4 regions of the Peribacillus sp. BM1 genome follow, and region 4 is predicted to be linked to each of the others. Evidence: riboswitches for the same ligand, from Rfam matches in the RefSeq annotation. Region 4 holds a riboswitch; each other region holds the start of a gene.
What was found. Region 4 has a riboswitch for glycine ahead of glyA (serine hydroxymethyltransferase). Riboswitches for the same ligand answer to the same signal wherever they lie in the genome.
Positions count from the first base shown of each region.

Region 1: another riboswitch for glycine. It lies ahead of AC1MGI_RS08495 (MFS transporter); the one in region 4 lies ahead of glyA (serine hydroxymethyltransferase).
Region 2: another riboswitch for glycine. It lies ahead of gcvT (glycine cleavage system aminomethyltransferase GcvT); the one in region 4 lies ahead of glyA (serine hydroxymethyltransferase).
Region 3: another riboswitch for glycine. It lies ahead of AC1MGI_RS08525 (MFS transporter); the one in region 4 lies ahead of glyA (serine hydroxymethyltransferase).

Region 1 covers NZ_CM155259.1:1,755,041-1,763,155, forward strand. Annotated here, with positions in the region: gene AC1MGI_RS08465 (inositol monophosphatase family protein) at 1-155, shown strand, start outside; gene AC1MGI_RS08470 (VOC family protein) at 431-826, shown strand; gene AC1MGI_RS08475 (hypothetical protein) at 861-1,052, shown strand; gene AC1MGI_RS08480 (polyprenyl synthetase family protein) at 1,559-3,943, shown strand; gene AC1MGI_RS08485 (DUF3986 family protein) at 4,148-4,414, shown strand; gene AC1MGI_RS08490 (SRPBCC domain-containing protein) at 4,492-4,887, opposite strand; glycine riboswitch at 5,140-5,240, shown strand; glycine riboswitch at 5,244-5,324, shown strand; gene AC1MGI_RS08495 (MFS transporter) at 5,450-6,850, shown strand; gene AC1MGI_RS08500 (ECF transporter S component) at 7,073-7,606, opposite strand.
Region 2 covers NZ_CM155259.1:3,776,402-3,784,516, forward strand. Annotated here, with positions in the region: gene gcvPB (aminomethyl-transferring glycine dehydrogenase subunit GcvPB) at 1-708, opposite strand, end outside; gene gcvPA (aminomethyl-transferring glycine dehydrogenase subunit GcvPA) at 701-2,050, opposite strand; gene gcvT (glycine cleavage system aminomethyltransferase GcvT) at 2,064-3,173, opposite strand; glycine riboswitch at 3,363-3,449, opposite strand; glycine riboswitch at 3,453-3,540, opposite strand; gene AC1MGI_RS18145 (DEAD/DEAH box helicase) at 3,883-5,568, shown strand; gene AC1MGI_RS18150 (YqhG family protein) at 5,546-6,340, shown strand; gene AC1MGI_RS18155 (YqzE family protein) at 6,520-6,696, opposite strand; gene comGG (competence type IV pilus minor pilin ComGG) at 6,733-7,137, opposite strand; gene comGF (competence type IV pilus minor pilin ComGF) at 7,124-7,606, opposite strand; gene AC1MGI_RS18170 (hypothetical protein) at 7,557-7,877, opposite strand; gene comGD (competence type IV pilus minor pilin ComGD) at 7,864-8,115, opposite strand, start outside.
Region 3 covers NZ_CM155259.1:1,768,231-1,776,345, forward strand. Annotated here, with positions in the region: gene AC1MGI_RS08515 (cysteine hydrolase family protein) at 1-630, shown strand, start outside; gene AC1MGI_RS08520 (APC family permease) at 647-2,005, shown strand; glycine riboswitch at 2,327-2,428, shown strand; gene AC1MGI_RS08525 (MFS transporter) at 2,637-4,037, shown strand; gene AC1MGI_RS08530 (ATP-binding protein) at 4,446-5,663, opposite strand; gene AC1MGI_RS08535 (DUF3298 and DUF4163 domain-containing protein) at 6,012-6,632, shown strand; gene AC1MGI_RS08540 (RNA polymerase alpha subunit C-terminal domain-containing protein) at 6,833-7,126, opposite strand; gene AC1MGI_RS08545 (protein adenylyltransferase SelO) at 7,355-8,115, shown strand, end outside.
Region 4 covers NZ_JBWXPJ010000002.1:104,615-112,729, reverse strand. Annotated here, with positions in the region: gene AC1MGI_RS21390 (hypothetical protein) at 1-96, opposite strand, end outside; partial or broken gene tnpC (IS66 family transposase) at 407-1,266, shown strand; gene yppF (YppF family protein) at 1,584-1,781, opposite strand; gene AC1MGI_RS21375 (amino acid permease) at 2,097-3,476, shown strand; glycine riboswitch at 3,842-3,944, shown strand; gene glyA (serine hydroxymethyltransferase) at 4,207-5,457, shown strand; gene AC1MGI_RS21365 (serine dehydratase beta chain) at 5,473-5,985, shown strand; gene sdaAA (L-serine ammonia-lyase, iron-sulfur-dependent, subunit alpha) at 5,985-6,866, shown strand; gene gcvT (glycine cleavage system aminomethyltransferase GcvT) at 6,880-7,989, shown strand; gene gcvH (glycine cleavage system protein GcvH) at 8,084-8,115, shown strand, end outside.

The DNA.
Region 1 (8,115 bases), on a different replicon from region 4:
TGCATCCATGGGATGTCGCAGCCGGAATCATTATTCTCAAAGAAGCAGGTGGAACCGTCACGAATCGTGAAGGCAATGCGTTTCGATTAAGCGATCATACGTTAGTTGCATCGAATACACGGATACATGAAGCGTTAGTATCATTACTCATTTGAGGAATACATAAAGTGAAACTTTCATTTAGCAGATATACTTTTACGATCGGAAAGCTACTGAAATTTCGGCTCCGAACTGTCACCATTGTAATTAGGCAAATATAGCATTTTTAATAATGGATCTTTCATGGTAACTGTAGATATGTTAATGCCATTTAGGATATGATATCTATATGAATATATTTCCATTATTTTAACGATAATAGATAGGAAATCGAGAGCGAACAAATGGATGGAATTAGGGAGAAATATTAATGGGAAATTAGGAGGTAATTATGGGAAGATTAGTTCATTTCGAAATTCATGTTGATGATATGGAACGAGCAAGGAAGTTTTATGGAGAGGTATTCGGCTGGTCATTTCAAGATTGGAGTGATTATGCTGGTATGCCTTACTTTGGAGCGGTGACGGGCGATGAAAATGAGCTAGGAATCAATGGTGCTTTGATGCAGCGTCAAAGTGCTCCCCCAGAAACAAATCAGGCGTTAAATGGTTATGCTTGTACAATGGGAGTGGAAAACTACGATTTTACGGAAACAAAAATTATGGAAAATGGCGGCCATGTCGCAATGCCTAAGTATGCCCTGCCTGGAATGGCGTGGCAAGGATATTATATGGATACAGAAGGCAATATATTTGGAATTCATCAACCAGATGTGAATGCAAAATAGAATCCAAGATAGTTGATTTAAAGCATGAAATCACATGATGCGGCAGGCATGCTTGAATGCGCGCAATATCTGTCTTGCAATGCCCGAAGCGGTTGCACATGATGAAGTAGAAACTCCACATTTCCTAACGTATAGTCTTTTACGGCTACATGAGCATGCCTTTGCAACTGGTGACAATTACCGCATCCAAATGGAAGAATTGTCGGAACAGCTGGTATTTACATAATAATCATTCTAAAATGGCTTCGTATCTTAAGTGATGCGAAGCCATTTGTACTTTTTATCCCGCTTTAATGGACAGCCAAAACCTTACTGATTAAAGTTTCACTTGATATAGCATTATGAGTAATTCAAGTATGTTCTATGTTCCCTCAGATAACTGCTTTGAGGGGATGTTTCATTTACAATATCTCATTTGGAATTTAAAAATAAAGGATTTTGCAGAATTCCATGAGTGAAAAAGAGGAAATGCCTTCACGCAGAATATCGGAATTCTTTTTAGTAGGGATATCGAATGTTAATTAATCTTCATCAAAGTTGACTTTTGGGACATTAAACGATCTGTAAGTTCATAGTGTTAAGAGAGATTGTGGAAAAAGGTATATACTACAAAGGTCTATATTTAGCTTTCGGGTTAAAGAGATGTTATGTTTGAGGAAAATATTTTGGTTGATTTTATTAAAAATGCTTGTATGAATTATAAGAAATTGTTAAGTAGAGGTAATGTATCGTATGGATAAGGATTTCATAAAAAACGCCGATGCGTGCTATCGATTGGCGGAGCAAAAGGCTGCTCAATATTATCAATCACTTTGTACGCAAGTTATGCAAAAGACCTATGTACCTACTTTGACAAAAGATATTCAGTCCTGGAAACAGAACCACATCCATCATCATTCATTTGTATCCTTTTTTTTGCGCGGTAAGAAAAAAGCTGATTCTCGGGAGTATCACAATTATATTAAATGGCTGGATTACACTGATAAACTAGAGAATTACCTGGGTCGCAGCATCTCTTATATTTTCTTGCGGGATCTAGGCAAAGCTTTGGACTCACCTGACACACAGACAAGGATTCGAAGTGTCGTTGACCGATTAAAAACACACCTGACTCATTCCACCGCAACCGATCGAGGTAACAATTCGGAGATGTTTAGCATGGCTGGGGTTTATCGGAAGGCCCAGGAGGAAGGCGTTGAATCCACGATGATTTGGGTGATGGACAAACTAAAGACTGTCTCTTCCAATATTCCAAAGGGAATGGATGCAGAGCAAGCCCAGCGAAAACTTATTAAAATCATGGCTGGGGTAATCATGCATGTGGTGGATGAGATGGGCGATGAAATATCCCCTGAAGAACGTTCTCAGAAACTTGATGAGGCTATTCGGTTAGGGTACTTCTATGGTCTGACCTATCCATTCATTGACGATCTTCTCGATGCCAAAGTTTTATCCGAAAAAGAGAAAAGAAAATATTCTGATTTAATACGTACCACACTTATCACAGGTGCTGTTCCGGAATTGGGCGAGTGGACTGGAAAAAACTCAGATCTAATCCGCTATATTCATACGGAACTCCGAGATGCCTTTGAGTATATGAAGGCCTATCAGCGACCAGAGACGAGAAAAAAATTTTTCGAGCAATCCTATGTGTTTTTTCATTCTCAGGAAGTGGACCGTGTAAAAGAACTATCCAATGCAAATTACACCAATGAAGAGCTTTATATCCCGATTATTTTAAAATCCTCTTCTTCACGATTAATTGTCCGTTCAGTAATCAGTGCTTCTTTTGACGAGGGTTTTGACAACCGAACATTCTTTTATGGAATTTACAATCAGCTTGCTGATGATTTTGCAGATATGTTTGATGACATGAAGGACGGTGCGGTAACCCCTTATACCTATTATATGAAATATCATGATCAACGTCCGGATCTTATAAATCCATTTGAATTATACTGGACGGTCATCTCCCATTTGATCCATAACGTGTATCATTCAGATACGAAGACCTGTGAAGTGATATTGGATCGTGCGATAAATGGCCTGAAACGATTTAAAGAACGAATGGGAACCAAAAAATACAATGAAGTTATGGAGTTATTTGCTCCTGAAAATCCGAATTTCAATCATGTAATCCAAAAAATGGTTCAAAAAGCGGATGATGTGGATTTCTTTGATAAATTGCTTAGGGACCATATGATTACCATCCTGAAAAATGAGCGGAAAGAGCAGGAAGAATTTTTAGATACGATCGAAACCGTACGTAATCAGATCAACAACATCTTATATATTTCTAAAACCGATAATGTTCCTTTGATGGAAGAGCCAATCGTTGATGCTGCAAATTACAGTTTGGAAGGCGATGGCAAGCGATTGAGGCCGATTGTGACTTGGGTGATGGGTGTTGATGTATATGGATTAGAAAGTTCAGCAATCGTTCCACTTCTAAGATCATTGGAGTATATGCATACCGCATCCCTAATCTTCGATGATTTGCCATCCCAAGATAATGCGTCCATCCGCAGGGGGCGTCCAACCCTTCATCAGGTGTATACAACTGCAATAGCTGAACTAACCGGTCTCTTTCTGACCCAGAGGGCAACCTGGGAACAAGCATCTCTAGACCAGTTCGATTTGAAAACTGTACTTAACTTGATTCAATATTCGGCCCAAATGACAGAGGATATGTGTAAGGGACAAGCGATGGACTTGAATTCTAAAGGGAAACAATTGACACTGGAACAATTGAATATGATGAGTTTTTATAAAACTGGGATTGCCTTTGAAGCTTCCCTTATCATGCCTGCCATTCTCGCCCAGGCGAATGAGTTAGAGATTAAAGCTTTGAAAAAGTTTGCTCATCATGCCGGTATTGCGTTTCAGATTAAGGATGATCTGCTTGATGTTGAGGGAGATTTGAACGTACTCGGAAAACCAATTGGCAAAGATGCTGAAAACAACAATAAAACTTTTGTATCAGTCCTAGGTGCTGCTGGTGCTAGAAAGGCAATGTGGGAACATTACTGTCTTGCGATAGAAGCGATGCACGAGATGCCCCGGAAAACTCCTTTTCTGAAGCATCTATTAAATTATATTGTGAACCGGGATCATTAAGAGTTTGTGATACGTAAAATTTAGATAGAATACCGAGAGTTTTTTTATTCTTAGCATCTGAAGTGTTGAAGCATTACTTTGGACATGTTGAGTGCGTGGCACGACTTATTTTAAAATAAGACAACAAATGGGACAGTTTCCTGTCCCTATGTCCCTTGCGGTTGAATCAAACGGAGCTTAATGACAGGGGATTAAACGGATATATTGTATGACGATAGATATCATGTACATTTAGGTTATTATGAAGATAACTTTGATTTTGAGTGTGTAGCATTCAAAAGGCAATCGGAAAATGTATGGGATGTTTTCTATGATTTTGACCAGTATGGTTTTCAAAACATGACCCCCAAAAACGAATTATCAATAGATGGATTTGGAAGTAGAATTTTTGCCATCTACAATAAAGAACTTGATTATGATTTTGGGGTAAAAAGATTTGAGCAGTGGTTATCGTTGCATAATATAATTTAATGGGCAAGGTTCATTTTCCCGCAAATCTTTCATTTTGTAGATGTCTAATGGGACAGGAAACCTGTCCTTATGTCCCCTTAAATGTAAGGTATTTCCTTTCCCTCTATCAAGGCTTTCAAATTTGCTAACGATTCGTCGAAGTCTCCGGAATTCATTGTAACTCTTATTCCATTGCTTTCCTCATCTAACATAAAGGATATAAGTGTTTGTTGTGAATCCAAGTAAAGGGAAAACTCCTGATAAGGTTTTACATTCTCAATCGTTAAGGACATAGGAAATTTCTCTATTAGACTATTATGAACACTAGGCATTAACGTAAAAGTTACTTGCTCTCCTACAGTTAGATTGGGGATTTCCCAAGGTGAACCCGGCGCATACCATTGTGATAGTTTTTCCTCATCAGTAATAGCATTCCAAACCGTTTCTTTATCACTAACAATCAAAATAGAACTATTATCTTCTGTACTACTCATTAATTAGCCCACCTTCAATATTAATTCATTGTTATTTTTAACATACTTGACAAAGAATTCTTTTTCAACTAAATGAGCGTTACCTCCTCATTCATATTAATACCTTCCGTGGAACGTCTTGTGAAACGAATGTTTCTGAGTGTCAAAGTGACAATAATTTTTGAAAGCGTTTTCGATTTTAGTTGACATGTTCGGAATTTGAAATTATTCTATAAATATAGAATATACAGAATATACAGAAAATATAGTTGGATGAAAGTTGCAGGAGAGTGTTTATGATAAGCCACCGAAGGAGCAAACTTCAATAAGACCCTTGAAGCGAATCTCTCAGGTAGAAGAACTGCAACTGGACACACCTCTGGAGAGAGCGTATGAATTGATACGCCACCAAAGGGGAAAGGCTCTATTGAGCTAAACTCTCAGGTAAAGGGACAGAGAAGGGCAGAGAAAAACACACTGTTTTTCTCTGTCCTTTTTATTGTGCCTGCAATTTACACGATCATCATCACTGAAGAGACATAGTTAGTTTAATGGATAGTTAACCAAAAAGGAGAGGTTTACCATGAAAACAAGCTATAGAGGTAATAACAGAATGATGACGGGGATTGTGTTTGGGGTGCTTACGTATTGGCTTTTCTCACAGTCACTAATAAATGTGATGCCGGAAGTTCAGTTAGATATGGGAATTTCATTGGGAGTTTTGAATACAGCCATTAGTTTATCCGGATTATTTTCAGGCATGTTTATTGTAGCAGCTGGAGGAATATCTGATCGAATTGGACGCAAGAAAATTACGACTATTGGCTTACTATTAAATATAATTGGTTCACTTTGTCTCGTCTTTGCACAGGAGACGATTCTCTTAATGATTGGGCGTGTGATTCAAGGTTTCTCGGCAGCGTGTATTATGCCTGCGACGATTGCTTTGGTGAAAACCTATTTTGATGGTGCTGATCGACAAAGAGCCTTAAGCTACTGGTCTTTTGGATCTTGGGGCGGCATGGGCATTTGTTCGTTTGCAGGAGGTTTAATTGCTACGTCTTTGGGATGGCGTTGGATTTTTGTTTTTTCCATTATTTTCACTTTGCTATCTATGTTTTTGATTAAAAATGTACCAGAGAGTAAAGCCGAACAAAGCCATTCATCAAAATTTGACTTTTCTGGCTTTGTTATCTTTCTCCTAGTGATGCTCGCTTTAAATGTTGTCATTACAAGTGGAGAGGACTTGGGTTGGACAAGCCCCATTTCGTTGACGTTAGTGGCTGTCACTGTCATAGGTGGTTGGGTATTTTTAAAAGTTGTAAAAGGAAAATCTAACGGATTTATCGATCTTTCTTTATTTAAAAATAACTATTTTACTGGGGCTACTTTGTCAAACTTTTTACTGAGTGCTGTAGCGGGGGCACTTATTGTTGCCAATACCTATGTCCAAATGGCAAGAGGATACAGTTCCTTTCAATCTGGGTTATTATCTATTGGCAATTTAGTTGCTGTGTTAGTGATGATTCGTGTTGGTGAAAAAGTATTACAACGAAGTGGTCCAAGAAAGCCGATGGTCTTAGCTTGTCTTTTAGTGATAGCTGGAATTATGTTAATGACCTTAACAATCTTACCCAATTTGATTTATTCCGTTGTTGTTTTTATTGGTTTTACTGTGTACGGGATTGGACTTGGCCTTTATGCGACACCATCTATAGATACAGCAGTAGACAATGTTCCGACAGCAAAGGCAGGAGAGGCAGCAGGTATTTATAAAATGTCTAGTACACTTGGCAGCTCATTCGGTTTAGCGATATCTGTTACTGTTTATAGTGTAGTTGAAAAGGCTGGAAATATGGATGTGGCTGCAAGTATAGGGTTGCTGACAAATGCTATGTTTGCTGGACTAGCTTTACTAGCTATAGTAGCTACGATTCCAAAAGAAGGTATTAAAAAATCAATAAAAGAGAGAAAGGCTTCTTGAACTACATTGAGTCATGCACCATAAAGAAAGATAATGGGGAAGAAAAAATTGTAGGAATAGAAGTATATTGGAAATAAAGATCAAAAGTGAATCTCATTTAAATCCGAAGTTTAATGAAAAAAAGAAGGAGAATGCTTGATATACGAAGCGTTTCCCCTTTTTCATGTACTATAAAATAATGTTTATAAGAATTATTTGTGTTATTGCCCAGCTTTTTAATACCTATTTAAAAAGCGGAATTTTTTTCAGTACAGCACAAACTGGAATAGCTACACAGATCCCCACAACGTTTTGAACGATGTTTCCGGGAATAGAGGCCGCTGGTATAATCCAGCTACTAAATAGTACCCCTTCACAAATGTAATAACCAGCTAACATAAAAGGAGCCGAAATGATAGTAGCAAATAGATTGAAACCAATACTATTTCCGTTGCGGCCTTTCGACCAGGCGATTTTCCCAACTATATATCCTTGCAAGCCGCGAGCTAAAATAGTGAACGGTGCCCACAATGTCCAACCAGAGATTAAGTCAAATAACCCCATCCCAACGGCACCAGCGATGGCGCCTTTTTTAGGACCAAATAAGATGGATCCGATAAAAAGCATAGCTGTCCCCATATGAACTAACCCGCCATTTGCCGTGATCGGTAGTTTGATATTTAACAAGACCGTGGCAACGAATACGAGTGCAATTAACATGGATGTTTGAATTAAATCGAAAGTACGTGTGTTTGAATAACTCGTTGTTTTTTGCATAGACATAAACCTTTCTTATCTTTTCTTTATAGGCATTAAGGGATAGAAGTGCAAGGTTGCCGTTTCTTTTGAAATCTAGATCGCGTATGTCTTCAACAGGGGTAACTTAATGATAGTCAACACTGCAACGGATTCCTTCTATCAGTCAGAACGAAAAATTATATAAAACCTTCACCATAGATACCGTTATCGAGCACTTGGACATGATAAACGAGTTCAGTCCATACTTGTACAAGTGGTTTCCGATGATAGCAGCATCCTTTCCCTTTAATGCCGTTTATTTACTGAAAACTTTAGCAAAGGATTGGTATATTTAAAAGTGTCAATTTAGCTTAAAACTTAGGTGCCAGTTTATAGAAGGAATCTAAACTCTTTGCATCATAAAAATGATAGAATCAAAAGAAAATTATGATTGAACCGGATACGCATGTGAATGAAGTGGTCTGAATTTCGTCAGCATTTTCCAGAACGGTGTGTCTTAGTAGAAGCATTAAATCAGAAACAAGAGG
Region 2 (8,115 bases), on a different replicon from region 4:
GACAACTTTAGCCATTTCTAAAATATTCTCTTCAAACAATCCTAATGTATTTGGATTCGTTAGCATGAGTGCTGCTGTATCATCACCTACTACGCGTTTTAAATCCTCAAGATCAACCAAACCGAATTCATCCGATTTGACTGTGATCGTTTCAAACCCAGCAACAGTTGCAGAAGCTGGATTTGTTCCATGGGCAGAATCTGGGACAATGACTTTCGTACGTTTCGTATCTCCGTTTGCTTCATGGTACGCGCGAATCATCATTAATCCAGTCCACTCACCGTGCGCCCCTGCAGCTGGTTGTAGTGTGACTTGATCCATTCCCGTAATTTCCACAAGATGTTCTTGAAGATCATACATGAGCTCAAGCGCACCTTGCACAGTGCTGGCATCTTGAAGCGGGTGAATATGGGCGAAACCGGCAATTCGAGCTACATTTTCGTTAATTTTCGGATTATATTTCATCGTACAAGAACCGAGTGGATAAAAACCTGAATCCACACCATGATTGCGATGTGAAAGTGCCGTGTAATGGCGCATAATATCAAGCTCAGATACTTCTGGCAATTCCGCTTCCTCAACGCGAATATAGTCAGTTGGAAGCAGTTCTTCAAGTGAGATAGCTTCTATGTCCATTTCTGGTAGACTATAACCGATACGTCCTTCGGTACTCATTTCAAAAACTAATGGTTGATCCTGATTATTCATGGCTATCCCCCAATTCTTGTACAAATGCATCAATTTCTTCTTTTGTTCTCAACTCTGTCACGGCTACAAGCATGTGATCTTGAAGTTCTGGGTACGTTAAACCTAGATGATAGCCGCCAATTATGTCTTTGGCAAACAATTGATCATTGATTTCACGATACGATGCTGGAAGCTTAATCACGAATTCGTTAAACGAAGGACCTTCGAACACGACTTCGATTCCTTTAGCTTGCAAAGCTTTTTTCGCATAATGAGCTTTTTGGATGTTTTGTACAGCCATTTCCTTTACACCCTTTTTCCCGAGTGCTGTCATAGCTACGGAAGCAGCGAGAGCATTCAGTGCCTGGTTCGAACAAATATTAGAAGTTGCTTTATCACGACGAATATGCTGTTCCCGAGCTTGAAGCGTTAATACAAAGCCACGCTTGCCATCTTCATCAACGGTCTGCCCGACAAGTCTACCTGGTACTTTACGCAATAATTTATTCGTTACTGCAAAATACCCGCAATGTGGTCCACCAAATGCTGCAGGAATTCCAAATGGTTGAGCATCTCCAGCAACAATATCTGCGCCTAGTTTTCCAGGTGGGGTTAGGGCGCCTAACGCTAAGGGATTACTTGAGACAATAAACATCGCTTTTTGTTCATGAACGATTTTTTCAATCTCCTTTAAAGGCTCAATACGCCCAAAGAAATTTGGATATTGAACGATGACTCCTGCAATATCGTCGCTGATTAATTCTTGCAGTGCAGCCAAATCGGTTACACCATCACGATATGGAATTTCCACTACTTCAACACGCTGTCCCAACGCATACGACTTTACAACATCACGAGACTCAGGATGAACCGTACTAGAAATCAAGATTTTCTTACGTTTTGTATGCCCGCTACTTAGCATCGCTGCCTCAGCAAGAGCAGTTCCACCATCATACATAGAAGAATTAGCAACATCCATACCAGTCAATTCACAAATCATCGTTTGAAATTCAAAGATTGCTTGAAGCTCTCCTTGAGATATTTCCGGCTGATAAGGGGTATACGCTGTATAAAACTCAGAACGAGAAATCACATGGTCAACGATAATTGGTTGATAATGATCGTATACACCAGCACCTAGAAAAGAAGCATAGCGCTTTGCATCGGCGTTTTTCCCAGCCAATTTAGTAAGCTCTTTTAAAAGAGCTGGTTCTGATTTAGCAGGTTTAATCTTGTATTCACCTTGGAAACGTACGCTCTGTGGAATATCACTGAATAGCTCATCTATAGTAGAAACTCCAATTGCGGCTAACATTTCCTTTTGATCTTGGTCAGTCATCGGTAAATAGCGATGTTTAGTCATGAATTTCTCCCCCTCATCCTCTTGGTCGTTTATAAAATGGTGTCTTAGCCACTATGGCTTTCACGCGTTTGGAACGGATTTCAACTTCAACTTCTGTTCCAATCCCTGTAAACTCTTTTTTCAATAAGGCAAGACCGACGTTTTTCTTCAATGTCGGCGATTGTGTCCCAGTTGTCACTTCGCCAATCAATTCAGAACCATAGTAAACAGAATAACCATGACGTGGTATGCCGCGTTCGATCATTTCGATACCGACAAGCTTGCGCGGTGCACCATGTTCTTTTTGCTCGGCAAGAACAGACTTGCCGATGAAATCAGCCTCTTTGTCAACTTTAACCGCAAAACCAATTCCTGCTTCAATTGGCGAAATATCAGGTGTTAACTCTTGACCGTATAACGGAAGCTTCGCCTCGAACCGGAGGGTATCACGAGCACCTAGACCAATTGGTTGAACGCCTTCATCCTTACCTGCTTTGAGAATTTCTTTCCAGAGAGTTTTTGCGTCTTCGTTATTACAATACATTTCAAAGCCATCTTCCCCTGTATAACCTGTGCGTGATACGACGAGAGCCGTGACTCCATTAAGTTCCACATTTTCTTTGAAAGCAAAAAAGTCAATCTCACTCAAACTCGTGTTTACAGCTAATTTCTGAAGGACTTTTTCAGCAGCCGGACCTTGAAGAGCAAGCAAAGCAACTTCATTTGAGATATTTGTCAGTTCAACATTTTCAATCAAGTGATCATGCAACCAATTGAAATCCTTCTCAATATTGCCAGCATTCACGACTAATAAATAGTCATTTTTCGCTTTCTTGTAAATAATTAAATCATCGACAACTCCACCATTTTCATAGCACAATGCGGCATATTGCGCATGCCCTACTTCAAGCTTGAGAATATCGTTCGTAATCATTCTTTGTAAAAAGTCCGTGCTTCCTTCACCTTTTACAACAAACTCCCCCATATGAGAGACATCGAACAAGCCTGCTTTTGTACGTACTGCTTCATGTTCTTCTTTAATACTAGAAAACTGGACTGGTAGCTCCCAGCCACCAAAGTCAATCGTTTTACCACCATAATCGGCGTAAATCGTAAATAATGGTGTTCTTTTTAATTCAGTCATACTACGCCTCCTCATATTCTTAGAGCATAAAAACATCCATGAGCGCCTGCTCTAAAACTAAATCGATGGAAAAGGTTCAGGTTCTCAAATTGTATCACCTTATGAAGGTGACGGTGCGCAGCTGATTTTTTAGAAGCCCCGCCCCTTTTCCATAGAAAAAAGGACAGAGAAGCTCCTCCTGAGCTATTTCTCTGTCCTGAAACCTGAAAGTTTACCTTTAAAAGGCTTTCCCCTTTGGTGGTCTTAAAAGCTTCTGCTTTTAGACACTCTCCAGAGTTGCGTCCAACAAGGGTTCTTTTGCCTGAGAGATTCGCTGCTAAGCTTGCTCCTTCGGCGCTACAAAAGTAGTCTCTCCCCCAGCCTTCATCCGCATATAATATTGTCTTTTTTGAACATACTATGTAAATAAGGGTTGAACAACTAAGACGGACTTTGCCAACTTTACACAATCTTTATTTCACAGAAAAAGAGGCTACTTTCGCCAAACACCTAGAATTCTGTTACTACTATAGTAATTCAAACAGTGGAAGTCTTTCAAATAAAAATCATATTTATTAATAGAAAATTTCAAAATTTATTTATTACGTTCATACTACCATTAATAATGCTTGAATCGCAATAATTTTCTCGTAAAAACCAAACTTTTTTTTACATTTACCATATTAATGTTCGTATATTAGGTTTGTATATTTAGAAAGGAGCAATATTTATGCAAATTCGAATCAAATTTGACGATGAATGGTCAGAAGAATTTTTAGATAAAGTGGAGAATGACGGCCCTTGGGCGAATTGGGAGCTGTATAAACTTGCAGTTCAAGCGGAAAAGCATCTGGCCATTCCAGAATTTGAAGGGTTACAAGCACCTCATCATCTTAATCAGCTAACACCACTTCCTCATCAGCTCGAAGCTGCCCGACAAGTTGTTGAAAATATGAATGGCAAAGCGATTTTGGCTGATGAAGTAGGTCTTGGGAAAACAATCGAAGCTGGTTTAATCATTAAAGAATATATGATTCGGGGTCTCGTGAAAAAAGTACTGATTCTCGTTCCTGCTTCACTTGTTTCCCAATGGGCGTTTGAGTTAAATACAAAGTTTCATATCCCCGCTGTTGTTCAGAGAAAAAGCTATGTATGGGATTCATGTGATTGTATCGTATCATCCATAGATACAGCGAAGCGCAATCCACATAGAGACATCATTTTTAAGCAAGAATACGATTTAATCATTATTGACGAGGCTCATAAATTAAAAAATAATAAAACAAAAAACTACGAATTTGTTCAAAGTTTGAAAAAGAAATTCTGCCTTCTCTTAACTGCCACACCTATTCAAAATAAGGTAGAAGAAATCTTTCATCTTGTTTCCCTTCTTAAACCTGGACATTTAGGAAATGCAGCTCTTTTTTCTGAAAAGTATAAAGGAAAAGGCCGTACCATCTATGAAGATGAGCATCTTAAGGAGCTTGTTAATACGGTTATGATTCGAAACCGCCGTGCCGATACTGGAATCGAGTGGACGAAACGTCATGTTGAAACAATTATAATTAAATTCTCACCTACTGAGCAGGCATTATATGACGCTGTAGCTGCGTTCCGATCGCAATCTGAAGGAGCGGGAAGTGCATTTTCAAGCCTAACCCTCCAAAGAGAAGCATGTAGCAGCAAAGAAGCAGTCTTTACCACTTTAAAAAACATGTCTCAAAAACATGAAAATCCTGCACCTGAATTCATAGAAAAGTTGAATAATCTCTTTGAAACAGCAAAGCAAGTTGAGCGCAATTCAAAGGCAGAGAAGGCGTTGGAATTAATCCAGAAAATCAACGATAAAGTCATTATTTTCACGGAGTACCGAGCTACACAACTTTATTTGCAATGGTTTTTACAGCAAAACGGCATAAGCTCAGTACCTTTTCGTGGCGGGTTTAAGCGCGGTAAAAAAGATTGGATGAAAGAGCTATTTCAAAATAAGATTCAAGTGCTAATTGCTACAGAAGCTGGCGGTGAAGGTATCAACTTACAATTTTGTCATCATTTAATTAACTTTGATTTGCCATGGAATCCGATGCGGCTGGAGCAGCGAATTGGCAGGATTCATCGGCTCGGTCAAACCAAAGATGTCATGATTTATAATTTCGCGACGGAAAATACAGTAGAAGAACATATCTTGAAACTTCTCTATGAAAAGATTCAGTTATTTGAAAAGGTGATTGGCGAGTTAGATGATATTTTAACAAAATTAGATATCGGCAATATTGAAGATTATTTAGTGGATGTAGTAGATGGGTCAAAATCAGAAGGTGAAATGAAAATTAAAATGGATAATCTTTCTTCCATGATTCAATTCGCCCAAGAAATGAAGGAGGGAAATCTTCATGAAGCAACAGGAAATTCATGATTTCTTGCTCACCTATTTCAAAGCGAATCATTGTGAAATTATAGAAAATCACCCTGCTTATTTAACGATTCAATTAACGATTGAACTCGATAAGGAATTGATGAACCGTCCCTTTTACTGGCACTACCTTGAAAAAACCGGTGGCGTTCCCAAGCCATCTCAGCTTACCCTTATAACAGATCCACAACAGGCACCAGCTGACATCAAAGGGGAACTGATCCATTTCGGATCACAACGACTACATCAAATTTTTGCCTCTACGAAAAAGCTTGCCGGATTTATCCGCTTATACGAGGAGATTATCCAGCAGGACCATACGCAGAATCCCTTATATCCATGGCTTTCTATCAATGCAAAAATTTCCTATCAAAGTGATCGCAAGAAAGATATTCTGTTGTCTGCAGGCTTAAATTTAATAACCGGAGAAATCGTCGAACAGTTTCATGAAAGGCTTTTACAAATACAAGTAACTCCAAAAATTCCAGACTACTCATTTACCTTATCGCCGCTCATCAAACCAAAAAGCGGTCTGCTCAGGCTTGACTCATATATTAGGCGAACTTTCGAAGGTGACGATCATACTTGGGCTGAAAGAGCGATCGAGCGATGGGAAGATGATTTACGGTTACTTGAAAACTTTTATCAAGATATGGAAGACAAAGCTGAGAGCTACTATACAGAAAAAGAAGCATTACAAAATCGCTATGAACCGAATATTACTATTTCTATTGTTAATGGCGGATTATTTTATTTGTCCAATCAAGCGATTTAGTTTTCTAGAAACAAAAAGGGTCAAGACCCCAACACTCTCTAAACACTATTTATATGATGTGTACATGACACAATAAACAGTGTAAAGAGTGTGAGGTCTGACCCTATTTGGACAATCTCTCTCGTTTATCCGGGTTTAACTAACCATCAGTGGAAAAAAACACTGATGGAAGTTTCACTTTATTTTCTTTTTAAAAGCATGCTAATTGCGAAAGGTACAATTCCAAACCATTGACTTAGAAATGTTGGTCTATTTTCTTTTTTATGTTTGCGTTGTTCTTTTCGAACGTTTTTTGGAACTTCAAAGTATTTTACTAGTTGCTGCGTTAAATATTTAATATAATCATTCGTAGACATAGACATCACCTACTATTTAGTATGGACAAAATCAGCTTACTTATTCATATGATCGTTTAGAGTATATACTTTCCCCCACTTTACCAACTCCCCCTCCTCTATATCGTAAAGGACATTCACTTTCCTACTCAGACCTTGCGTTGTTAATGCAGATAATTCCATCGAAAAATAGCGCTCTTCGCTGCTTATCATTGCATACTCAACAGTCCCGTTGGGAAAGTAAAGAACTCCTTCATCACCATACGTATCATGAGCGACTATATTCTGTAATTCATGCGAGGCCAACAACAAAAGATGATCAAGTACTAAAACATTTTCAACATTTTTGTAAAACATTTTTTCAAGATTGAATTTCTCTATGCTGTAAAAAGTGAACACAATCAAAATCGAGGCTACAACCATTGTGACAGGCAATACAGCCCCTTTTTCATTCTTGTACATTTTCAAACCCACTTGTCACGAAGGGTCTCAGCACCCTTGTAAACGTATTTCCTGCCAAATCTTTTACGGATATAACTATCTTATTTTCTTCCATTCTACAATGAAAGCTAGAAACGTTTTGAAGCATAATTTGGTGTCCCGTACCATTCACCCGCCTTCGTAAAATATGATCATATTTTTCAATGCTTATAATATTTTCCCCTACAACCATATACATGCTGTCATTTAATATAGTCTGGCTGCTAGATAGCCAAAGTTCTCCTTTAATTTGTTGTAGAAAAATTTCCCACTCCATTTGATTGAGCCGTTTTTCCTGATAAAGTTCTTTCCCTACTACTACATAAAGCTGAACAATCATTCCAGCAATCAAAATAAAGATCGACAAGGACAGCAACATCTCAACGAGTGTGAACCCTCGATTATTCAACTGCGTCACAAATCGTTTCATATGAACCTTCTGAATTTTCATATTCAATACATCCCATTACCTTTGCCGATTCGTCTTCAATCGTCCAAGTGAAACGGTACTCGTCCGATAATTCTGTTGACAATCTTCCATCACCGTCAAGATAAGCGGCCAATGTTTCATAAAGTAGGTGCAGGGCAACGGATCTAATTTTTATATTTGCACGATCAATTTTGACTTCATGGACGATAGTCAAAATCGTACTCACAATAAATAAGCAGATGACAAAAGCAATCATAGTCTCTAGAAATATATATCCGTTAGAGTTTCTCAATTTTCATCCTTCCTGCCCCTAAATAAATGGTGAGTTTATTTACTGAATTTTTCGTCCGAATCAACCAAGTGCCTGACATTTTAGGTACTCCTTCTTGGTAAAAGGTAAGTTCCAAATTCAGGCTCCCTTTATCAATTTTTATGTCATTTGGAATCGATCGTTGAACAAGTATTTTCTCTTTAAAATCGGTGAATCCATAGTATTTTTTGTTTTTCGTATCAATCGAAACAATCGTCTT
Region 3 (8,115 bases), on a different replicon from region 4:
GTCGTGGATATGCAAAATCAATTTATTAGCCGTGATGGATTGGATGCTCAAGTTGCACGAGAAAAAGGCATGTTCGATAAGTGGGAATCTTTCTATGATCGTATTGATAACGTAGCGATTCCAAACAATAAAAAACTACTAGACTTTTTCCGTGCCAATCAATTAGAAGTCACTTTCGGACGGATTGCTTGCCATCATAAGGATGGACGTGACCGTTCCCCTGTACAACGTCGTCCAGGTTGGAATAATATCTTATTACCAATCGGTGATCCGGGCGCAGAAATGGTAGATGAATTAAAACCATTAGAAGATGAAATCGTGGTAAATAAAACGACAGACAGTGTTTTAAGTGGGACAAACTATGAATTTTTACTTCGTAATATGGGCATTGAAACAGTTGTATGTACAGGTGTTGTAACAGACCAATGTGTTGCCTCAACTGTACGTAGCTTAGCAGACGCTGGTTTTGAAGTAATTTTAGTAGAAGATGCTTGCGCAGCGGCAACGAAAGAGTTACATGATGCAGAAATCATGATCATGAATCAAATTTATTGCCAAGTGATGAGCACAGATGAAACCATTCAATTCATTTCAGAGGAAATTGAACAACGTACTGTTGTTCAAAAATAGAGAGGAAGCTTTTTAAATGAGTCAAGGACAAAGTAATGCAAATCAAGACAGTACAGCTCCTCATTTTAAGCGTGTCCTCACACTGAAGGATTTGGTGATTTATGGCATCGCCTTTATGACGCCCATTGCGCCTGCTTATATATATGGTTTTGCAGCACAGTCGACAGGCGGTATGTTGCCATTAGCGTATTTAATCGCGATGGTTGCGATGATGTTTTCGGCATATAGTTATGGCAGAATGGCTGCAGCGTTCCCAGTTTCCGGTTCAACGTATACGTATACACAACGTGCGATTCATCCGCATTTAGGCTTTTTTGCCGGCTGGGCCATGTTTATGGACTATGTATTAGTGCCTTTAATCGTCTTTATGGTTGGTGCTTCCTATGCCAATGCATTAATTCCGTCCATTCCATATTGGGTATGGGTATTCATTATTGCCGGAGTTATTACTGTCGTAAATATTCTTGGAATTGCAGTTGCAGCAAAAACGAACCAAATTTTAGTGTTATTTATGGGAATCGTTGTTGTCATTTTCGTTGTTTTTTGTATGAAGGCGATTATGGTAGAGGATGGTGCATCGGCTTTAGTATCGATTACCCCGTTCTTTAATAACGAAACATTTGTAATGTCAGCCATCGTTTCAGGTGCAGCCATGGCATGTTTCTCATTTTTAGGATTTGACTCAATTACAACCTTATCGGAAGAATCGGTGAATCCTAAAAATGATATTTGGAAAGCGGCCATTCTTTCTTGTTTAATCGGTGGGGTTATTTTTATCTTGCAAGCTTATGTTGCTCAGTTAGTCTGGCCAGATGTGAATAACTTTAGCTCAGCAGATACGGCTTTATTTGATATTGCGAATGTAGCAGGTGGTGCAGTGCTTGTAACACTTTACACAGTAGCGATTATCGTTTCAACTTTAACAGCTGGTTTAACAGGTCAGGCAAGTGCTTCACGTTTAATGTTTAGCATGGGACGTGATGAAGTTCTACCGAAAAAATTCTTTACACATTTACATCCTAAATATAAAACACCGATCTACAATATTTTATTAATGTGCAGCATTAGTATTGCTGGAGCCCTTTTCCTATCAATCGATTTTGTTGCAGAATTAATGAGCTTTGGTGGTTTAACTGGTTTTATGTTTGTTAACCTATCTGTTATTGTGTATTACTATTTCCGGAAACAAGAGAAGAAATTTATCCGTTATTTATTAATTCCGGGCCTCGGTTTCTTAATCTGTTTCTACTTATTTATTAATTTATCACCAATGACGTTAAAAGTAGGCTTTATATGGCTGGCAATTGGGGTTGTCTATGCGCTTATTACAACAAAAGGATTTAAAAAGCTACCTCCGAGTCTTATCGATTTGTAATCGGTAGTTTACATGGCATGAACTTGGTATTATTACTTGAGTTCATGCCTTTTTATTTTGCTCATATTAAGGGACATTATTTATCCCGATTTAACAGGCTGTAATACCCCCACCTCAATTTTTACGAGAGAATCAAGAAATAAATAGATGGGGGATAAACAGCCTGTAAATCCCCGATTGGTTCAACTAACCCCCACTGAGGGAAGTTTCACTTTATGTTTCGAGGCATCACAGTGACAATAATTAATGAAAGCGTTTTCTATTTTTGGTTGACATGTTCGGTTTTAATAACTATTCTAAATATATAGAAAATATAGATGGATGAAAGTTGCAGGAGAGTGTTTATGATAAGCCACCGAAGGAGCAAACTTCAATAAGACCCTTGGAGCGAATCTCTCAGGTAGAAGAAACTGCAACTGGACACATCTCTGGAGAGAGCGTATGAATCGATACGTCACCAAAGGGGAAAGGCTCCAATGAGCTAAACTCTCAGGTAAAAGGACAGAGAAGGGCAGAGAAAAACACACTGTTTTTCTCTGCCCTTTTTTGTTGTGCCTGCAATTTACACGATCATCATCACTGAAGAGACATAGTTAGTTTAATGGATATTAACCAAAAGGAGAGGTTTACCATGGAAACAAGCTATAAAGGTAATAACAGAATGATAACGGGGATTGTGTTTGGGGTGCTTACTTATTGGCTTTTCTCACAGTCACTAATAAATGTGATGCCGGAAGTTCAGTTAGATATGGGAATTTCATTGGGTCTTTTGAATACAGCCATTAGTTTATCCGGATTATTTTCAGGTATGTTTGTTGTAGTAGCTGGAGGAATATCTGATCGAATTGGACGCAAGAAAATTACGACTATTGGCTTACTATTAAATATAATTGGTTCACTTTGTCTCATCTTTGCACAGGAGACGGTTCTCTTAATGATTGGGCGTGTGATTCAAGGTTTCTCGGCAGCGTGTATTATGCCTGCGACGATTGCTTTGGTGAAAACCTATTTTGATGGTGCTGATCGACAAAGAGCCTTAAGCTACTGGTCTTTTGGATCTTGGGGCGGCGCAGGCATTTGTTCGTTTGCAGGAGGTTTAATTGCTACGTCTTTGGGATGGCGTTGGATCTTTATTTTTTCCATTATTTTCACTTTGCTATCTATGTTTTTGATAAAAGATATACCAGAGAGTAAAGCAGAACAAAGCCATTCATCAAAATTTGATTTTTCTGGCTTTGTTATCTTTCTCCTAGTGATGGTCGCTTTAAATGTTGTCATTACACGTGGAGAGGACTTCGGTTGGACAAGTCCCATTTCGTTAACGTTAATGGCTGTCACTGTCATCGGAGGTTGGGTATTTTTAAAAGTTGTAAAAGGAAAATCTAACGGATTTATCGATCTTTCTTTATTTAAAAATAACTATTTTACTGGGGCTACTGTGTCAAACTTTTTAATGAATGCTGTAGCCGGAGCACTTATTGTTGCCAATACCTATGTCCAAATGGCAAGAGGATACAGTTCTTTTCAATCTGGGTTACTATCTTTTGGAAATTTAGTTGCTGTATTAGTGATGATTCGTGTGGGTGAAAAAGTATTACAACGAAATGGTCCAAGAAAACCGATGATCTTAGCTTGTCTTTTAGTGATGGCTGGAATTATGTTAATGACCTTAACCATCTTACCAAATTCGGTTTATTCCGTTGTTGTTTTTATTGGTTTTACCGTGTATGGGATTGGACTTGGGCTTTATGCAACACCATCTACAGATACAGCCGTAGACAATGTTCCGCAAGCAAAGGCAGGAGAGGCAGCAGGTATTTATAAAATGTCTAGTACACTTGGCGGTTCATTTGGTTTAGCGATATCTGTTACTGTTTATAGTGTAGTTGAAAAGGCTGGAAATATGGAAGTGGCTGCAAGTATAGGGTTACTGGTAAATGTTATTTTTGCTGGACTAGCTTTACTAGCTATAGTAGCTACGATTCCAAAAGAAGGTGTCAAGAAATCAATAAAAGAGAGAAAGGCTTCTTAAACTACATTGAGTCATACACCATAAAGAAAGATAATGGGGAAGAAAAAATTGTAGGAATAGAAGTATATTGGAAATAAAGATCAAAAGTAAATCTCACTTAGATGTGTTACGGTGGACCGTACCATAAATAAGGGTAAACCATAAAAATGAAATCAAAAAAGAGCATGTCCCAAAAGGGTCTGACCTCGTACTCTCTAAACAGTAAATAGTAGTAAAATACTATTAGAGTCATTGCGAGGTCAGCCCCTTACGTTATGGGACAGCACCTATTAATATTACAACTTAACTTCAAACTTTTTTTGATTAAAATGTATCTTTCCTTCTAGGGAAGTAAATTTATTCACAATTCTGTACGCTCTTTCCTCATCAAGTGCTAGAAATCTCATATTGCAAATGTTTAAAACATCCTCACGATTTCTTTGATGGAAAGCGGATCGTCACTGTTGTTCCCTCACCTTTTGAGCTTTGGAAATCAATGGTCCCATTGTATTTTTCGGTAATATGATAGCAAATCATTAAACCTAGTCCTGTTCCATTGCTTTTTAACGAGTAAAAAGGAGTACCAAGAGACTTAACTTCCCCTTCTGACATGCCGAAACCATGGTCCGTTACTTTCATCTCGACAAAATGATTCTTTCTTTTCGCCGTAACAAGAACAGAATCGCCAATTTTTGAGGCTTCAATAGCATTTTTAATAATATTGATCATTAATTGTTTATACTCAATGTTGTTGGCGTAGATATAGCAATCTTCATCCACACTTAAATGAATCGTATTATCATGTAAGAGTCCATATGATTTTAGTAAATCTGTTACACTATGAAGCACATCTTTCACATTCACAATTTCCATTTTTTTATCTTTATCGGGCTTAGCTATAGATAAAAATTGAGAAATGACTTGTTCTGCCGTATTTAATTCATCAATCATCAAAGTAAAATGATCTTTTGTCTCATTACTAATTGGTGTGTCTTTTTCATTGTAAAGCTGCAAAAAACCTTTAACAACTGTCAACGGATTTCTAATTTCATGTGCAACAGCAGCTGTTAATTGCCCCGTTGTCTTTAATCGCTCCGAATTTTGTAATTGTTCATAATATAACTGCTGTTTTATTATACGTAAATTTGATGCTCGATAAATAAAATAGATAACCACTTGACTGCCTAGAATATTAATAATATTCCCAGCTATATCTTGTTTAATATGTGGATATAGATTTCCCTGATCAATTAGCACAATATAGCAAAAGGTTACTGCCATTGAAAGCCCATTTAATAGTAATGAAAAGTAAAATAGCTTTGAATCAAAAAATAAAATGGAAACTGCAGGGATTAAACATAGAAAGATAAAGGTAGACCAAGTTTCTGGGTATAAAAAGAAAAGTGTATAGAAATAAGCGGATCCTACGATAATAATGACAATTCTAAAAATATGATTTTCATACTTAGGATAAAGCAATAAACAGGCAGATAGAACGATTACAAGAATACTATGTAATGTATAACCTACCTCAAATTCACCATAACGTGGAATAGATATTAACATCCCCACAATCATTAGAGCGATGATGATGAGCACGACTGTATAATAAAATCGTTTATTAATGTGAGTATAAAATTCTTTCATACATACTCCTTTTGTTGTACTAATTGTAAGTGTTTGATCGTCTTTTGCGTGGTACATGGGCAGGCAGCGAGTTGTATACGTATGTAAACTCTCATTGAATGTGTACCTCGTGGTTTATGGTAACAATATTGTTGTTTAATAGGATCTTTAATAAAAAAATCCTATTTTACTATAATAGCATGAATGAATATAAAATTTAGTGGGGATTCCCATTTGTCACTAACGATCGGAAAAGAAATTCTTGAAAAAGTTTGGGATAAGGTTCCGTGCTCCTTCACTTTTGTCTTTTGCATACATTTACTCTTTCAAGAATACACTGGTATAAAAATTAGAAAAGGATAGATAAATATGCCCGTTATGCTTCCAGTTAGCATTAAAACGGTTGAAATCAGCAACGGCCCGGATAAAACAGTGTTTTATCCTAAAGTAATAGGTATGCAAAATCTAGAAATGGAAAGATCAATTAATCGAGCGATTGTCGATCAAACCCAGCAACTCATAAATCAACAAGTTGGGAATATGCCGAAAACTGTAGTACAAATGATTGGGTCGTATGAAATCAAAAACAATCAACGCCAGGTTCTGAGCTTAGCACTTTCCAATTATACTTACCATTACCATGCTGCTCATGGGATGACGTATATAAAGTCTTTAACGTTTGACTTGCAAACGGGGAAGCTTTGTGAACTTAAAGACTTGTTTAAACCTGGAAGTGATTATGTCAGAAGACTATCAGCCTTAATTCATTCACAAATTAAGCAACGTGATATTCAGTTAATCAACGGCTTCACAGTCATTCGGCCTAATCAAGACTATTACATTGCGGATAAAGTCCTCGTTATCTATTTTCAACTATATGAAATCACTCCATATGTTTTTGGTTTCCCTATGTTCCCAATCTCTGTATTTGATATACAGGATATCATTGATGAAAATAGCCCCCTCGGTCGAATGGCTGTTAATAATTAAACAACCTTTTCACATAATAGTAAATACGAAGAATCCTCATATTGAAAGCCGCCTATCTCTTTTACAATCATTCAAACGCTCAGAGCATTATCACTCTGAGCGTTTGAATGATTGTTACACGTATTAAGGTCGTGCTCATTCGTTACTTGAAGAAAAAATCAAATAAAATACATTCCTGTAAGTATAATCATTCTTGGTGTTTAGTTTCTGAATGTTAACCCATTTTCCTTCAAAGCAGACCTAAGTTTAGGTAAAGAGGCTGGTCCCATACCGTGAAATTGCAAAATCTCTTTTTCACTATATTTTGATAGATCCTGTAAAGAAGTTATACCATTGTTCTCCAACGCTCGTCTTGCTGGTGCCGAGAGCAATGAAAGAAATCCATTAACGGGTCTTCGTTCTTGCTCACAAGTCGGACAGGTTGGACAATCGCTACTTTTATAATATGTATGTTCCTTGTTGCAAGTCCTTACATTTATTTCTGAAGTTGTCATTTAAAATATTTCCTTCCTTTTATGGTTGAACGAACACCATCATTAACTACTAATGTAACAACTTAAATATCAAGATGTCAAAGCTAGAATAGTGATAGGCAATCACCTTTACTTAAAAGGCGCTATATGCCTGTGGAAACGGTATAATAACTTGGCAGAGGTAGACATTAAAAAGGACTGTAGTGTGTTTTGGCATGTACAAAAGTCAAAAGAAGAAAAGGAGAAACTATGGTAAACAGTAAAGAAATAGGTTGGAACTTAGACAACAGTTATGCCCGTCTGCCGAAATCATTTTCTACCAGTATTAACCCAACTCCTGTGCGCTCACCAAAGTTGATTATTCTTAATAACCAGGTGGCAACATCTTTGGGTTTGAACATTCAAGAGCTGGAAAGCGAAGATGGCGTAGCGGTGCTAGCTGGAAATCAGATTCCAAAAGGCGCCAAGCCTCTTGCTCAAGCTTACGCGGGGCATCAATTCGGGAATTTTAATATGTTAGGGGACGGCCGGGCGGTGCTGCTAGGCGAGCAAATCTCAGCCCAAGGTGAGAGGGTAGATATTCAGCTTAAGGGTGCAGGGAGAACGCCATACTCCCGCGGGGGTGATGGTCGCGCGGCACTTGGACCGATGTTACGCGAATACATCATCAGTGAAGCTATGCATGCATTAGGTATTCCTACCACTCGTAGTCTAGCAGTGGTGACAACTGGTGAGTCAATAATCCGCGAGACCGAGTTACCTGGAGCAATTATGACTCGTGTGGCTGCCAGTCATCTGCGCGTCGGTACCTTTCAATATGTTGCACAATGGGGTACAGTTGAGGAACTCCGAATCTTGGCTGACTATACACTAAAACGTCATTATCCAGACGTTGAAGCTGGTGAGAGCTGCTATCTATCGCTCCTTCAGGAAGTGATCAAGCGTCAGGCTCAGCTTATTGCCAAATGGCAATTGGTTGGCTTTATTCATGGAGTGATGAACACCGACAA
Region 4 (8,115 bases):
AAGGCTGCTTTTCTTATCCTGGTTTTTATAAACAAATTCTATAAATCCATGTATATTTTCAGCTAAAAGATTCGCAATTTTCATATTGAAATTCATATTTCCAACTCCTCAATGTATGCAAACCAATACATTACTATGAAGATTGTATGATTTGGATCGGTATTTTAACACTAAAATACACCTTGTGCGTTATTATCCAAAATTAGTTTTCTATTTTTACCTACTAACATACCTTGTTCTTTTGTAACTACTCAGACCCCCTATAATTTTTGGAAAATAACTCCATCTCCACGTCTGATTTCTTGATAACTAGTGAACGCTTGGAATATCAAATCAAAGGAGGTAAAGGATATGAACTACAAAAAGTTTTTAACTATCTACAATCAAGGCCCAGAAAAGCTATAAGTTGATTCCTTTCGCTCGAACAAAAGAGTTCTTTCAGGACTTTTTCGATTTGTCGATGAGCGAAGGAACCTTATGGAATGTCAATGAAAAATTTGGCACCCATTTGGTGAACACTTTTGAACCACAAGCGAAAAATCAGATTCTCCAAGCACCAGTTGTACATTTCGATGAAACAGGCTTACGAAGTGAAGGGAAACGCAATGGTTACATACGTTAAATACCGACCAAGTGACGTTACAGTATGTCCACGAAAAACGCGGCACAGAGGCAATCAACGAGATTGATCTCTTGCTAAAATTTCAAGGGATTGCTGTTCATGATTGTCTGGCATTCTATTTTGTGTATGAAAATTGTGAACATGCCGTGTGCAATGCCCATTTACTTTGCGATCTAAAAGCCGTTTACGAGTAAACGGAACAAACATGGACACCGAATATGATGGAGATTCTCCTTTTGGCCAAGCAAGAGCGAGAACGTCAAGATGAGCCACTGAATCCCATGGTTATTGCATGGATGGATGATACCTATCTAGACATTATAGAAAAGGGATATGTGGAAAATGCAACCATGGCCAATCATGATACGGAAAAGTTATTAAATCGACTCTCCAAGCGCCAAGATTCTGTCCTACTATTTGTAGAAGATCCACATGTTCCCTTTGATAATAATTTGACCGAACGAGATTTACGAATGGCCAAAGTGAAGCAAAAAGTTTCAGGTGCATTCCGAAGTGAAACGGGCGCACAAAACTTCGCGATGGCACGAAGCTTTTTAAGCACACTGAAAAAGCAAAAAAAGAACCTGTTTGAATCCATTAAACAAGTGATAAAAACAGGAGAAAAAGAATTGTTTGAAACCTAGTTTACGAGGTAATTCGTGATGAGTTACCTCTATTTGTTGAGTAGTTACAAAAATACTAGAATCCAATATAGAAGGTCGTAATTTGAATAATGCTATTTTCAATAGCGGAAATTTGAAAAATAGCCTTTGCTCAACGGGAGCAAAGGCTATTAATAATCTTTTACAACTATGAAGAGCTATTAGACAAAACTTGTTTTATAGATTGTTTCATGTGTTTCATAATAGATGTTCCTGTTTACTAATCATGTGTATTAGATTCTAGAATAAGTAAAAGAGTATATTGTTAGAGTGGTGAATATTCTGTAGATTTTTCAAAGTTATCTTGTTTTTATGAAGAATGATATTGGCTTTTCTGCTTTCAGTTTGTCCAGTTCAAAGAAAAGTTTTTTGTATTCAACAATCGATAGTTCCCCATCAATATACCCTTTTTGAATATAGTCTAATAATTCATTGGCATGTAATGGGTTTCTCTTTTTTACAAGTTCAAAACGATGTATTAAGTCTTCTACTAACATAGTAATCCACTCATTTCATCTTTGTTTTTGCAACATGTCTTCATTTTTGAAAAGTATACCATGCAGATGGTTAGATATTTTCTTTTTTGAAAATTCAAACTTACGACATTTTTTTACAATTTATTAACAAAGTTCCTAAACGAATCCTCTAAGGAAGGGAATTATTTTGGGTAATTTTGCAGAAAATTCAATATGTTCTAAATGTAAGCGTATTCTTTTTAGTGTCGAATTGACGGATAGTATGGTAAACTTTTATTAAGCTATTAATATGTTAAAATTGCAAACAATCTAAAAAAGTAGAGAGTGGGAAATTGTATGCAGGAACAAAAACTGGCGAGAGGTCTAAAAAACAGACACGTGCAGCTAATTGCTATTGGCGGGGCGATCGGAACGGGATTATTTCTTGGAGCAGGAAAATCGATTCATTTAGCAGGGCCGTCGATTTTATTTGCTTACATGATTACAGGCGTCATTTGCTTTTTAATCATGCGTGCACTTGGAGAACTACTCCTATCCAATTTGGAATATGACTCTTTTGTTGACTTTGTAAAAGACTATTTAGGTAATATGGCCGCATTTATTACCGGCTGGACTTACTGGTTTTGCTGGATTTCAATCGCAATGGCCGACTTAACAGCAGTTGGTCTCTATACCCAATATTGGCTTCCCGATGTACCACAGTGGATGCCAGGATTAATTGCACTTGTCATTTTGCTCATGATGAACCTTGCAACTGTAAAACTTTTTGGCGAAATGGAATTCTGGTTCGCATTAATTAAAGTCATCGCGATTTTAGCACTCATTGTGATCGGTATTTTCATGATTATTAAAGGCTTTTCCACGAATTCAGGCGCATCCAGCTTCACGAATCTATGGAGCCACGGAGGCATGTTCCCAAATGGCATAAATGGCTTTATCCTTTCATTCCAGATGGTCGTGTTTGCGTTTGTTGGCATTGAACTTGTAGGACTTACAGCAGGTGAAACAGAAAATCCAGAAAAGGTGATCCCACAAGCAATCAATAATATCCCGATTCGGATTATCATTTTCTACCTTGGCGCACTTATTGTCATCATGAGTATTTATCCGTGGAATGCCATCAATCCAATGGAAAGCCCATTTGTCCAAGTCTTCGTGGCAGTTGGAATCGCAGCAGCTGCTGGTATTGTCAATTTTGTCGTCCTAACATCCGCAGCTTCAGCATGTAACAGCGCTATTTTCAGTACAAGCCGGATGGTATACTCCCTTGCCAATGATAAAAATGCACCTATACCATTTACAAAACTTACTTCTCGTAAAGTACCTTCCAATGCATTATTCTTTTCAACTGTTGTCATTCTACTAGCCGTTGTTTTGAATTATGTCATGCCAGAAGGCGTATTTACGCTGATTACAAGTATTTCTACGGTATGTTTCATCTTTATTTGGGGAATTACTGTCATCAGTCATTTGAAGTACCGCAAAACAAGACCAGATCTAGCGAAAGTGAACAAATTTAAATTGCCACTATATCCATTTTCCAATTACTTGATCCTTACTTTCCTAGCGTTCGTTCTTGTCGTACTTGCACTTGCGGAAGATACTCGAGTTGCTTTGTTCATAACTCCTGTTTGGTTTATTTTGCTGATTACGATCTATAAGATGCGGAAATCGAAGGGGGATCATGTGGATCAAAGAAAAATAGTGGGAAATTAAGAGGGAACGAACAAAAATCCCGCCCGTGTACTAATGAAATTTGATCAAAAAATCCTGTGTTAATCATCTGAGGCCACTGAAAAGTCCTTTTAAAGAGAAAAAGAAGCTAACGACCTACTATATATAGGTTGTTAGCTTCTTCTATTGTCTGTATATCGATAAAAATCTTTGCTACTTTCAAAATGAGTTACTTTTTCAGTGCGCTCTAATCATCTATACAGGTTTTTTTGATCTTATTCGTTTCGATTAAACTACCCACGCTTTTAGTCAACTAATTCTAAAAAAATGTTAGCGTTTACAAAATAACCTTGACAGATCTACCTTATGCAACTATTCTGAATATAACAGAAACTAAATATGAGCGAATGACGGTTGTGGGAGAGTGCAATGTAACAAGCCACCGAAGGAGCAAGTTCCAAAAAGACCCTTGGAGCAAATCTCTCAGGTAGATGGAACCACAATCGGACGCACCTCTGGAGAGCGCGTATAAGTAGTACGCCACCAAAGGGGAACGACTCTATGAATCATAGGGTTAAACTCTCAGGTAAAAGGACAGGGAAGGGTAGAGAAAGTCACGCTATCCTTTTCTGTCCTTTTTTGCGTGCAAAAACGGGAGCGTATCTCCACAGTTTTCTCAGAAAAGAAGAGTGATAGTGAGAGAGTGGTTTCACTAGCTAAGCTGAAAGGATCCAAACATGGTGTCATACAAAAAAATTGAGGGGGAGTATATATGAGTTTACAGCAAAATGATTCTATTATTTTTGGAGCGATTGAAAAGGAACGAGAGCGCCAACTTCAAACACTTGAGTTAATCGCATCAGAAAATATTGTAAGCGAAGATGTATTAGAAGCTATGGGAAGCGTGATGACGAATAAATATGCAGAAGGGTATCCAGGAAAGCGTTATTATGGCGGGTGTGAATTTGTTGACGTGGCAGAACAAACAGCGATCGAGCGCGTAACGGAGCTATTTGGCGCTAAATATGCCAATGTTCAGCCACACTCAGGAGCACAAGCAAATTTTGCCGTTTTCTTCGCACTGCTTCAGCCTGGTGATAAAGTAATGGGAATGAACCTTTCACATGGTGGACATTTAACACATGGAAGCCCTGTTAGTGTTTCAGGAAAATGGTTTGACATTGTGTCTTATGGTGTGAGGGAAGATACGCAAGTCATTGATTACGATGAATTAGAAGAGATCGCCAAGAAAGAAAAACCGAAATTGATTATTGCAGGGACAAGTGCTTATCCAAGAACGATCGACTTTGCTCGCTTTAGAAAAATTGCCGATCAAGTCGGGGCAAAACTTATGGTCGATATGGCGCATATTGCAGGACTAGTAGCAGCTGGACTTCATCCATCTCCAATTCCATATGCCGATGTTGTGACAAGTACGACACATAAAACATTGCGTGGCCCGCGTGGCGGTATCATCTTAACAAATGATGAAGAGATGATTAAAGCGGTTAATAAATCGATATTCCCTGGTATTCAAGGTGGACCACTGATGCATATCATTGCTGCAAAAGCGGTGGCTTTCAGAGAAGCTTTACAACCAAGTTTTAAAGAGTATGCCAACCAAGTTATTGACAATGCGGCAATACTTGGCGAAACCTTAAAGAATGAAGGAGCGGCCCTCGTTTCTGGTGGAACAGATAATCATATTGTCCTATTAGATTTACGTCCATGGAATTTAACTGGAAAAGAAGCCGAGAAATTATTAGAAGAAGTGGGCATTACCGTAAATAAAAATACGATTCCGTTTGATCCAGAAAAACCATTTGTTACGAGTGGAATCCGTATCGGAACAGCTGCGTTAACAACGCGTGGCATGAAACAAGAAGAAATGGTGAAAATCGGAAAAGTGATCGCGGACGTTTTAACAAATAAAGGTGATGAAGCCGTTCTTGAAAAAGCAAAAGCAACAACTAAAGCGATTTGTAGCGCGTATCCGTTATTTCAACAAGCAGTAACGGTGTAAGAAAGGGGGAGAATCATGGAATTTCAAAGTTGTTTTGACATAATCGGCCCAATCATGGTCGGACCGTCGAGTTCTCATACAGCTGGTGTTGTATCGATTGGAAAATTTATTTATGAACTGTTAGGAGATTATCCACAAGAGACCAACATTGTATTTTATGATTCGTTTGCTGAAACCTACCAAGGACATGGAACAGATAAAGCACTTCTTGGCGGATTACTCGGGATGAATACCGATGATTCCCAAATCAAATACGCATTGGAAAAAGCAAAAGAATGTGGTATGCAGTACCAGTTTGAATTCGAAAACACTTGCGAGTATATGGACCACCCAAATACAACCATTGTAACAGCAAAACGTGATGAGCGTGTTGTCAAGGTTGGTGGTGTATCACTCGGAGGTGGCTTATCGAAGATCTTTATGATTGATGATGAGATGGTATCGATTCGTCTTAGCGCTGGAGATGACTTTTCGATCCTTGCGAAACCTTATCAACAGAAAGAGAAAGTATTGGTGAAGGCGATATGATGGAAATTCAATCTATGAAAGAGCTTATTGAAGCTTGTGAACAGGAGAAAAAATCCATTAGCGAAATGATGTTAATGGTTGAAGCAAAAAAGTCAGGTAGAGACGAAGAGACGATTATCAGCATGATGGAAGAGCGATTGATCAAAATGAAAGAAGCGGTGGATAGTGGGATTAAAGATGCTTCCACGGCGCCAAGTGGGATTTCTGGCGGTGATGCCGTGAAGATGTCTGAATACGTTCGGCAAGGTAAATCCCTATCAGGCGATTATATAAGCAATGCTATGAGCTTTTCATTAGCCACTTCTGAAAATAACGCCAGAATGGGCGTCATTGTGGCAACACCAACTGCTGGAGCAGCAGGGATCTTACCTGGCGTATTATTTTCGCTTCATAAAAATGATGGCACACCTTACAAAGAGTTGGTGAAGGGCTTGTTTACAGCAAGCATGCTAGGTCTTGTCATTGCGAACCGTTCTTTCATTTCAGGCGCAGCTGGAGGTTGTCAAGCAGAGGTCGGGTCTGCAACAGCGATGGCAGCAGGAACAATCGTTGAGTTAAAAGGTGGGTCGCCACAGCAAGCGGTGAATGCTACAGCGATTGCGATGAAATCCCTTTTAGGATTAGTTTGCGATCCAGTCGGAGGGCTTGTTGAAGTTCCTTGCATCAAACGGAATGTGATCGGTACTTCCATTGCCTTTTCAGCGGCTGATATGTCTCTTGCTGGCGTTGAGAGTCGGATTCCGTGTGATGAAGTCATTGAAGCGATGTACAAAGTTGGAAAAGATATGCCACGGACTCTTCGTGAAACAGCTCTTGGGGGTCTTGCGATGACCGAAACAGGTAAAGAGGTAAAAGAACGTCTATTTTGCAGAAAATCTTAATCGGGGGTAAATCATGAGTACAGAAACAGCATTAAAGCAAACACCGCTTTTTGACATATACGGAAAGTCTGGGGCGAAAGTGATTGATTTTGGTGGTTGGGCTTTGCCCGTTCAGTTCTCGAGCATTTTAGAAGAACATGAAGCGGTACGTACAGAATCAGGCCTTTTTGATGTCTCTCATATGGGGGAAGTACTTGTAGAAGGAAAAGATGCATGTGCTTATATCAATCATCTTGTAACGAATGACATAACGAAACTTGCGATCAATCAGGCACAGTATACGGCAATGTGCTATCCAGACGGTGGAACGGTCGATGATATATTAGTGTACAAACTGGCAGATGAAAAATATTTACTCGTGATCAACGCTGGAAACATTGAAAAAGATGTGGAATGGATGGAGAAGCATGTCGAGGGAGATATGAAACTTGAAAATATCTCTAATGACATCGCTCAACTAGCGATTCAAGGACCAAAGGCAGAAGCGATTTTACAAAAGGTAACGGATACCGATTTATCAGCAATTGGTTTCTTTAAATTTGCACAACATGTTACCATTTCTGGCATTACAGATGTGCTTGTTTCCCGGACAGGCTATACAGGAGAAGACGGGTTTGAACTCTATTTACAAAAAGACCAAGTGGTAGCACTTTGGGAGAAGCTTTTAGAAGTAGGAACATCAGAAGGATTAAAACCGTGTGGTCTTGGTGCCCGGGATACACTTCGCCTAGAAGCGCGTCTTCCGCTATATGGTCAAGAACTTAGCAGCGAAATTAGTCCACTTGAAGCAGGAGTCGGTTTTGTCGTAAAAACCAATAAAGAAAGTGACTTTATTGGAAAAGCGGCACTTTCTGCACAAAAAGAAGCTGGATTAACGAGAAAAATCGTAGGGATTGAAGTAACAGGTCGGGGGATTCCACGTCATGGCTATAAAGTAGTTTCTGAAGATGGAGAGGAAATAGGAATCGTTACATCAGGCACACAATCACCATCATTGAAGAAGAGTATCGGCCTTGCCTTGGTATCTGTGGAACATGCTGAAGTGGGGACGCCACTAAAAGTGGAAATCCGTAATAAACAGGTTGATGCTGTTGTTGTAAAAACACCATTCTATAAAAAGTAATTTCTAAGTTTACTAGCCTCATGCTAAAGATAAGGATGAGGCTAGTAAATCGATTTCATATCAGAATATTCAAAAGCCGAAAGGACGAAAAACAATGACAAAAGCGACAGCAAATTTACTATATAG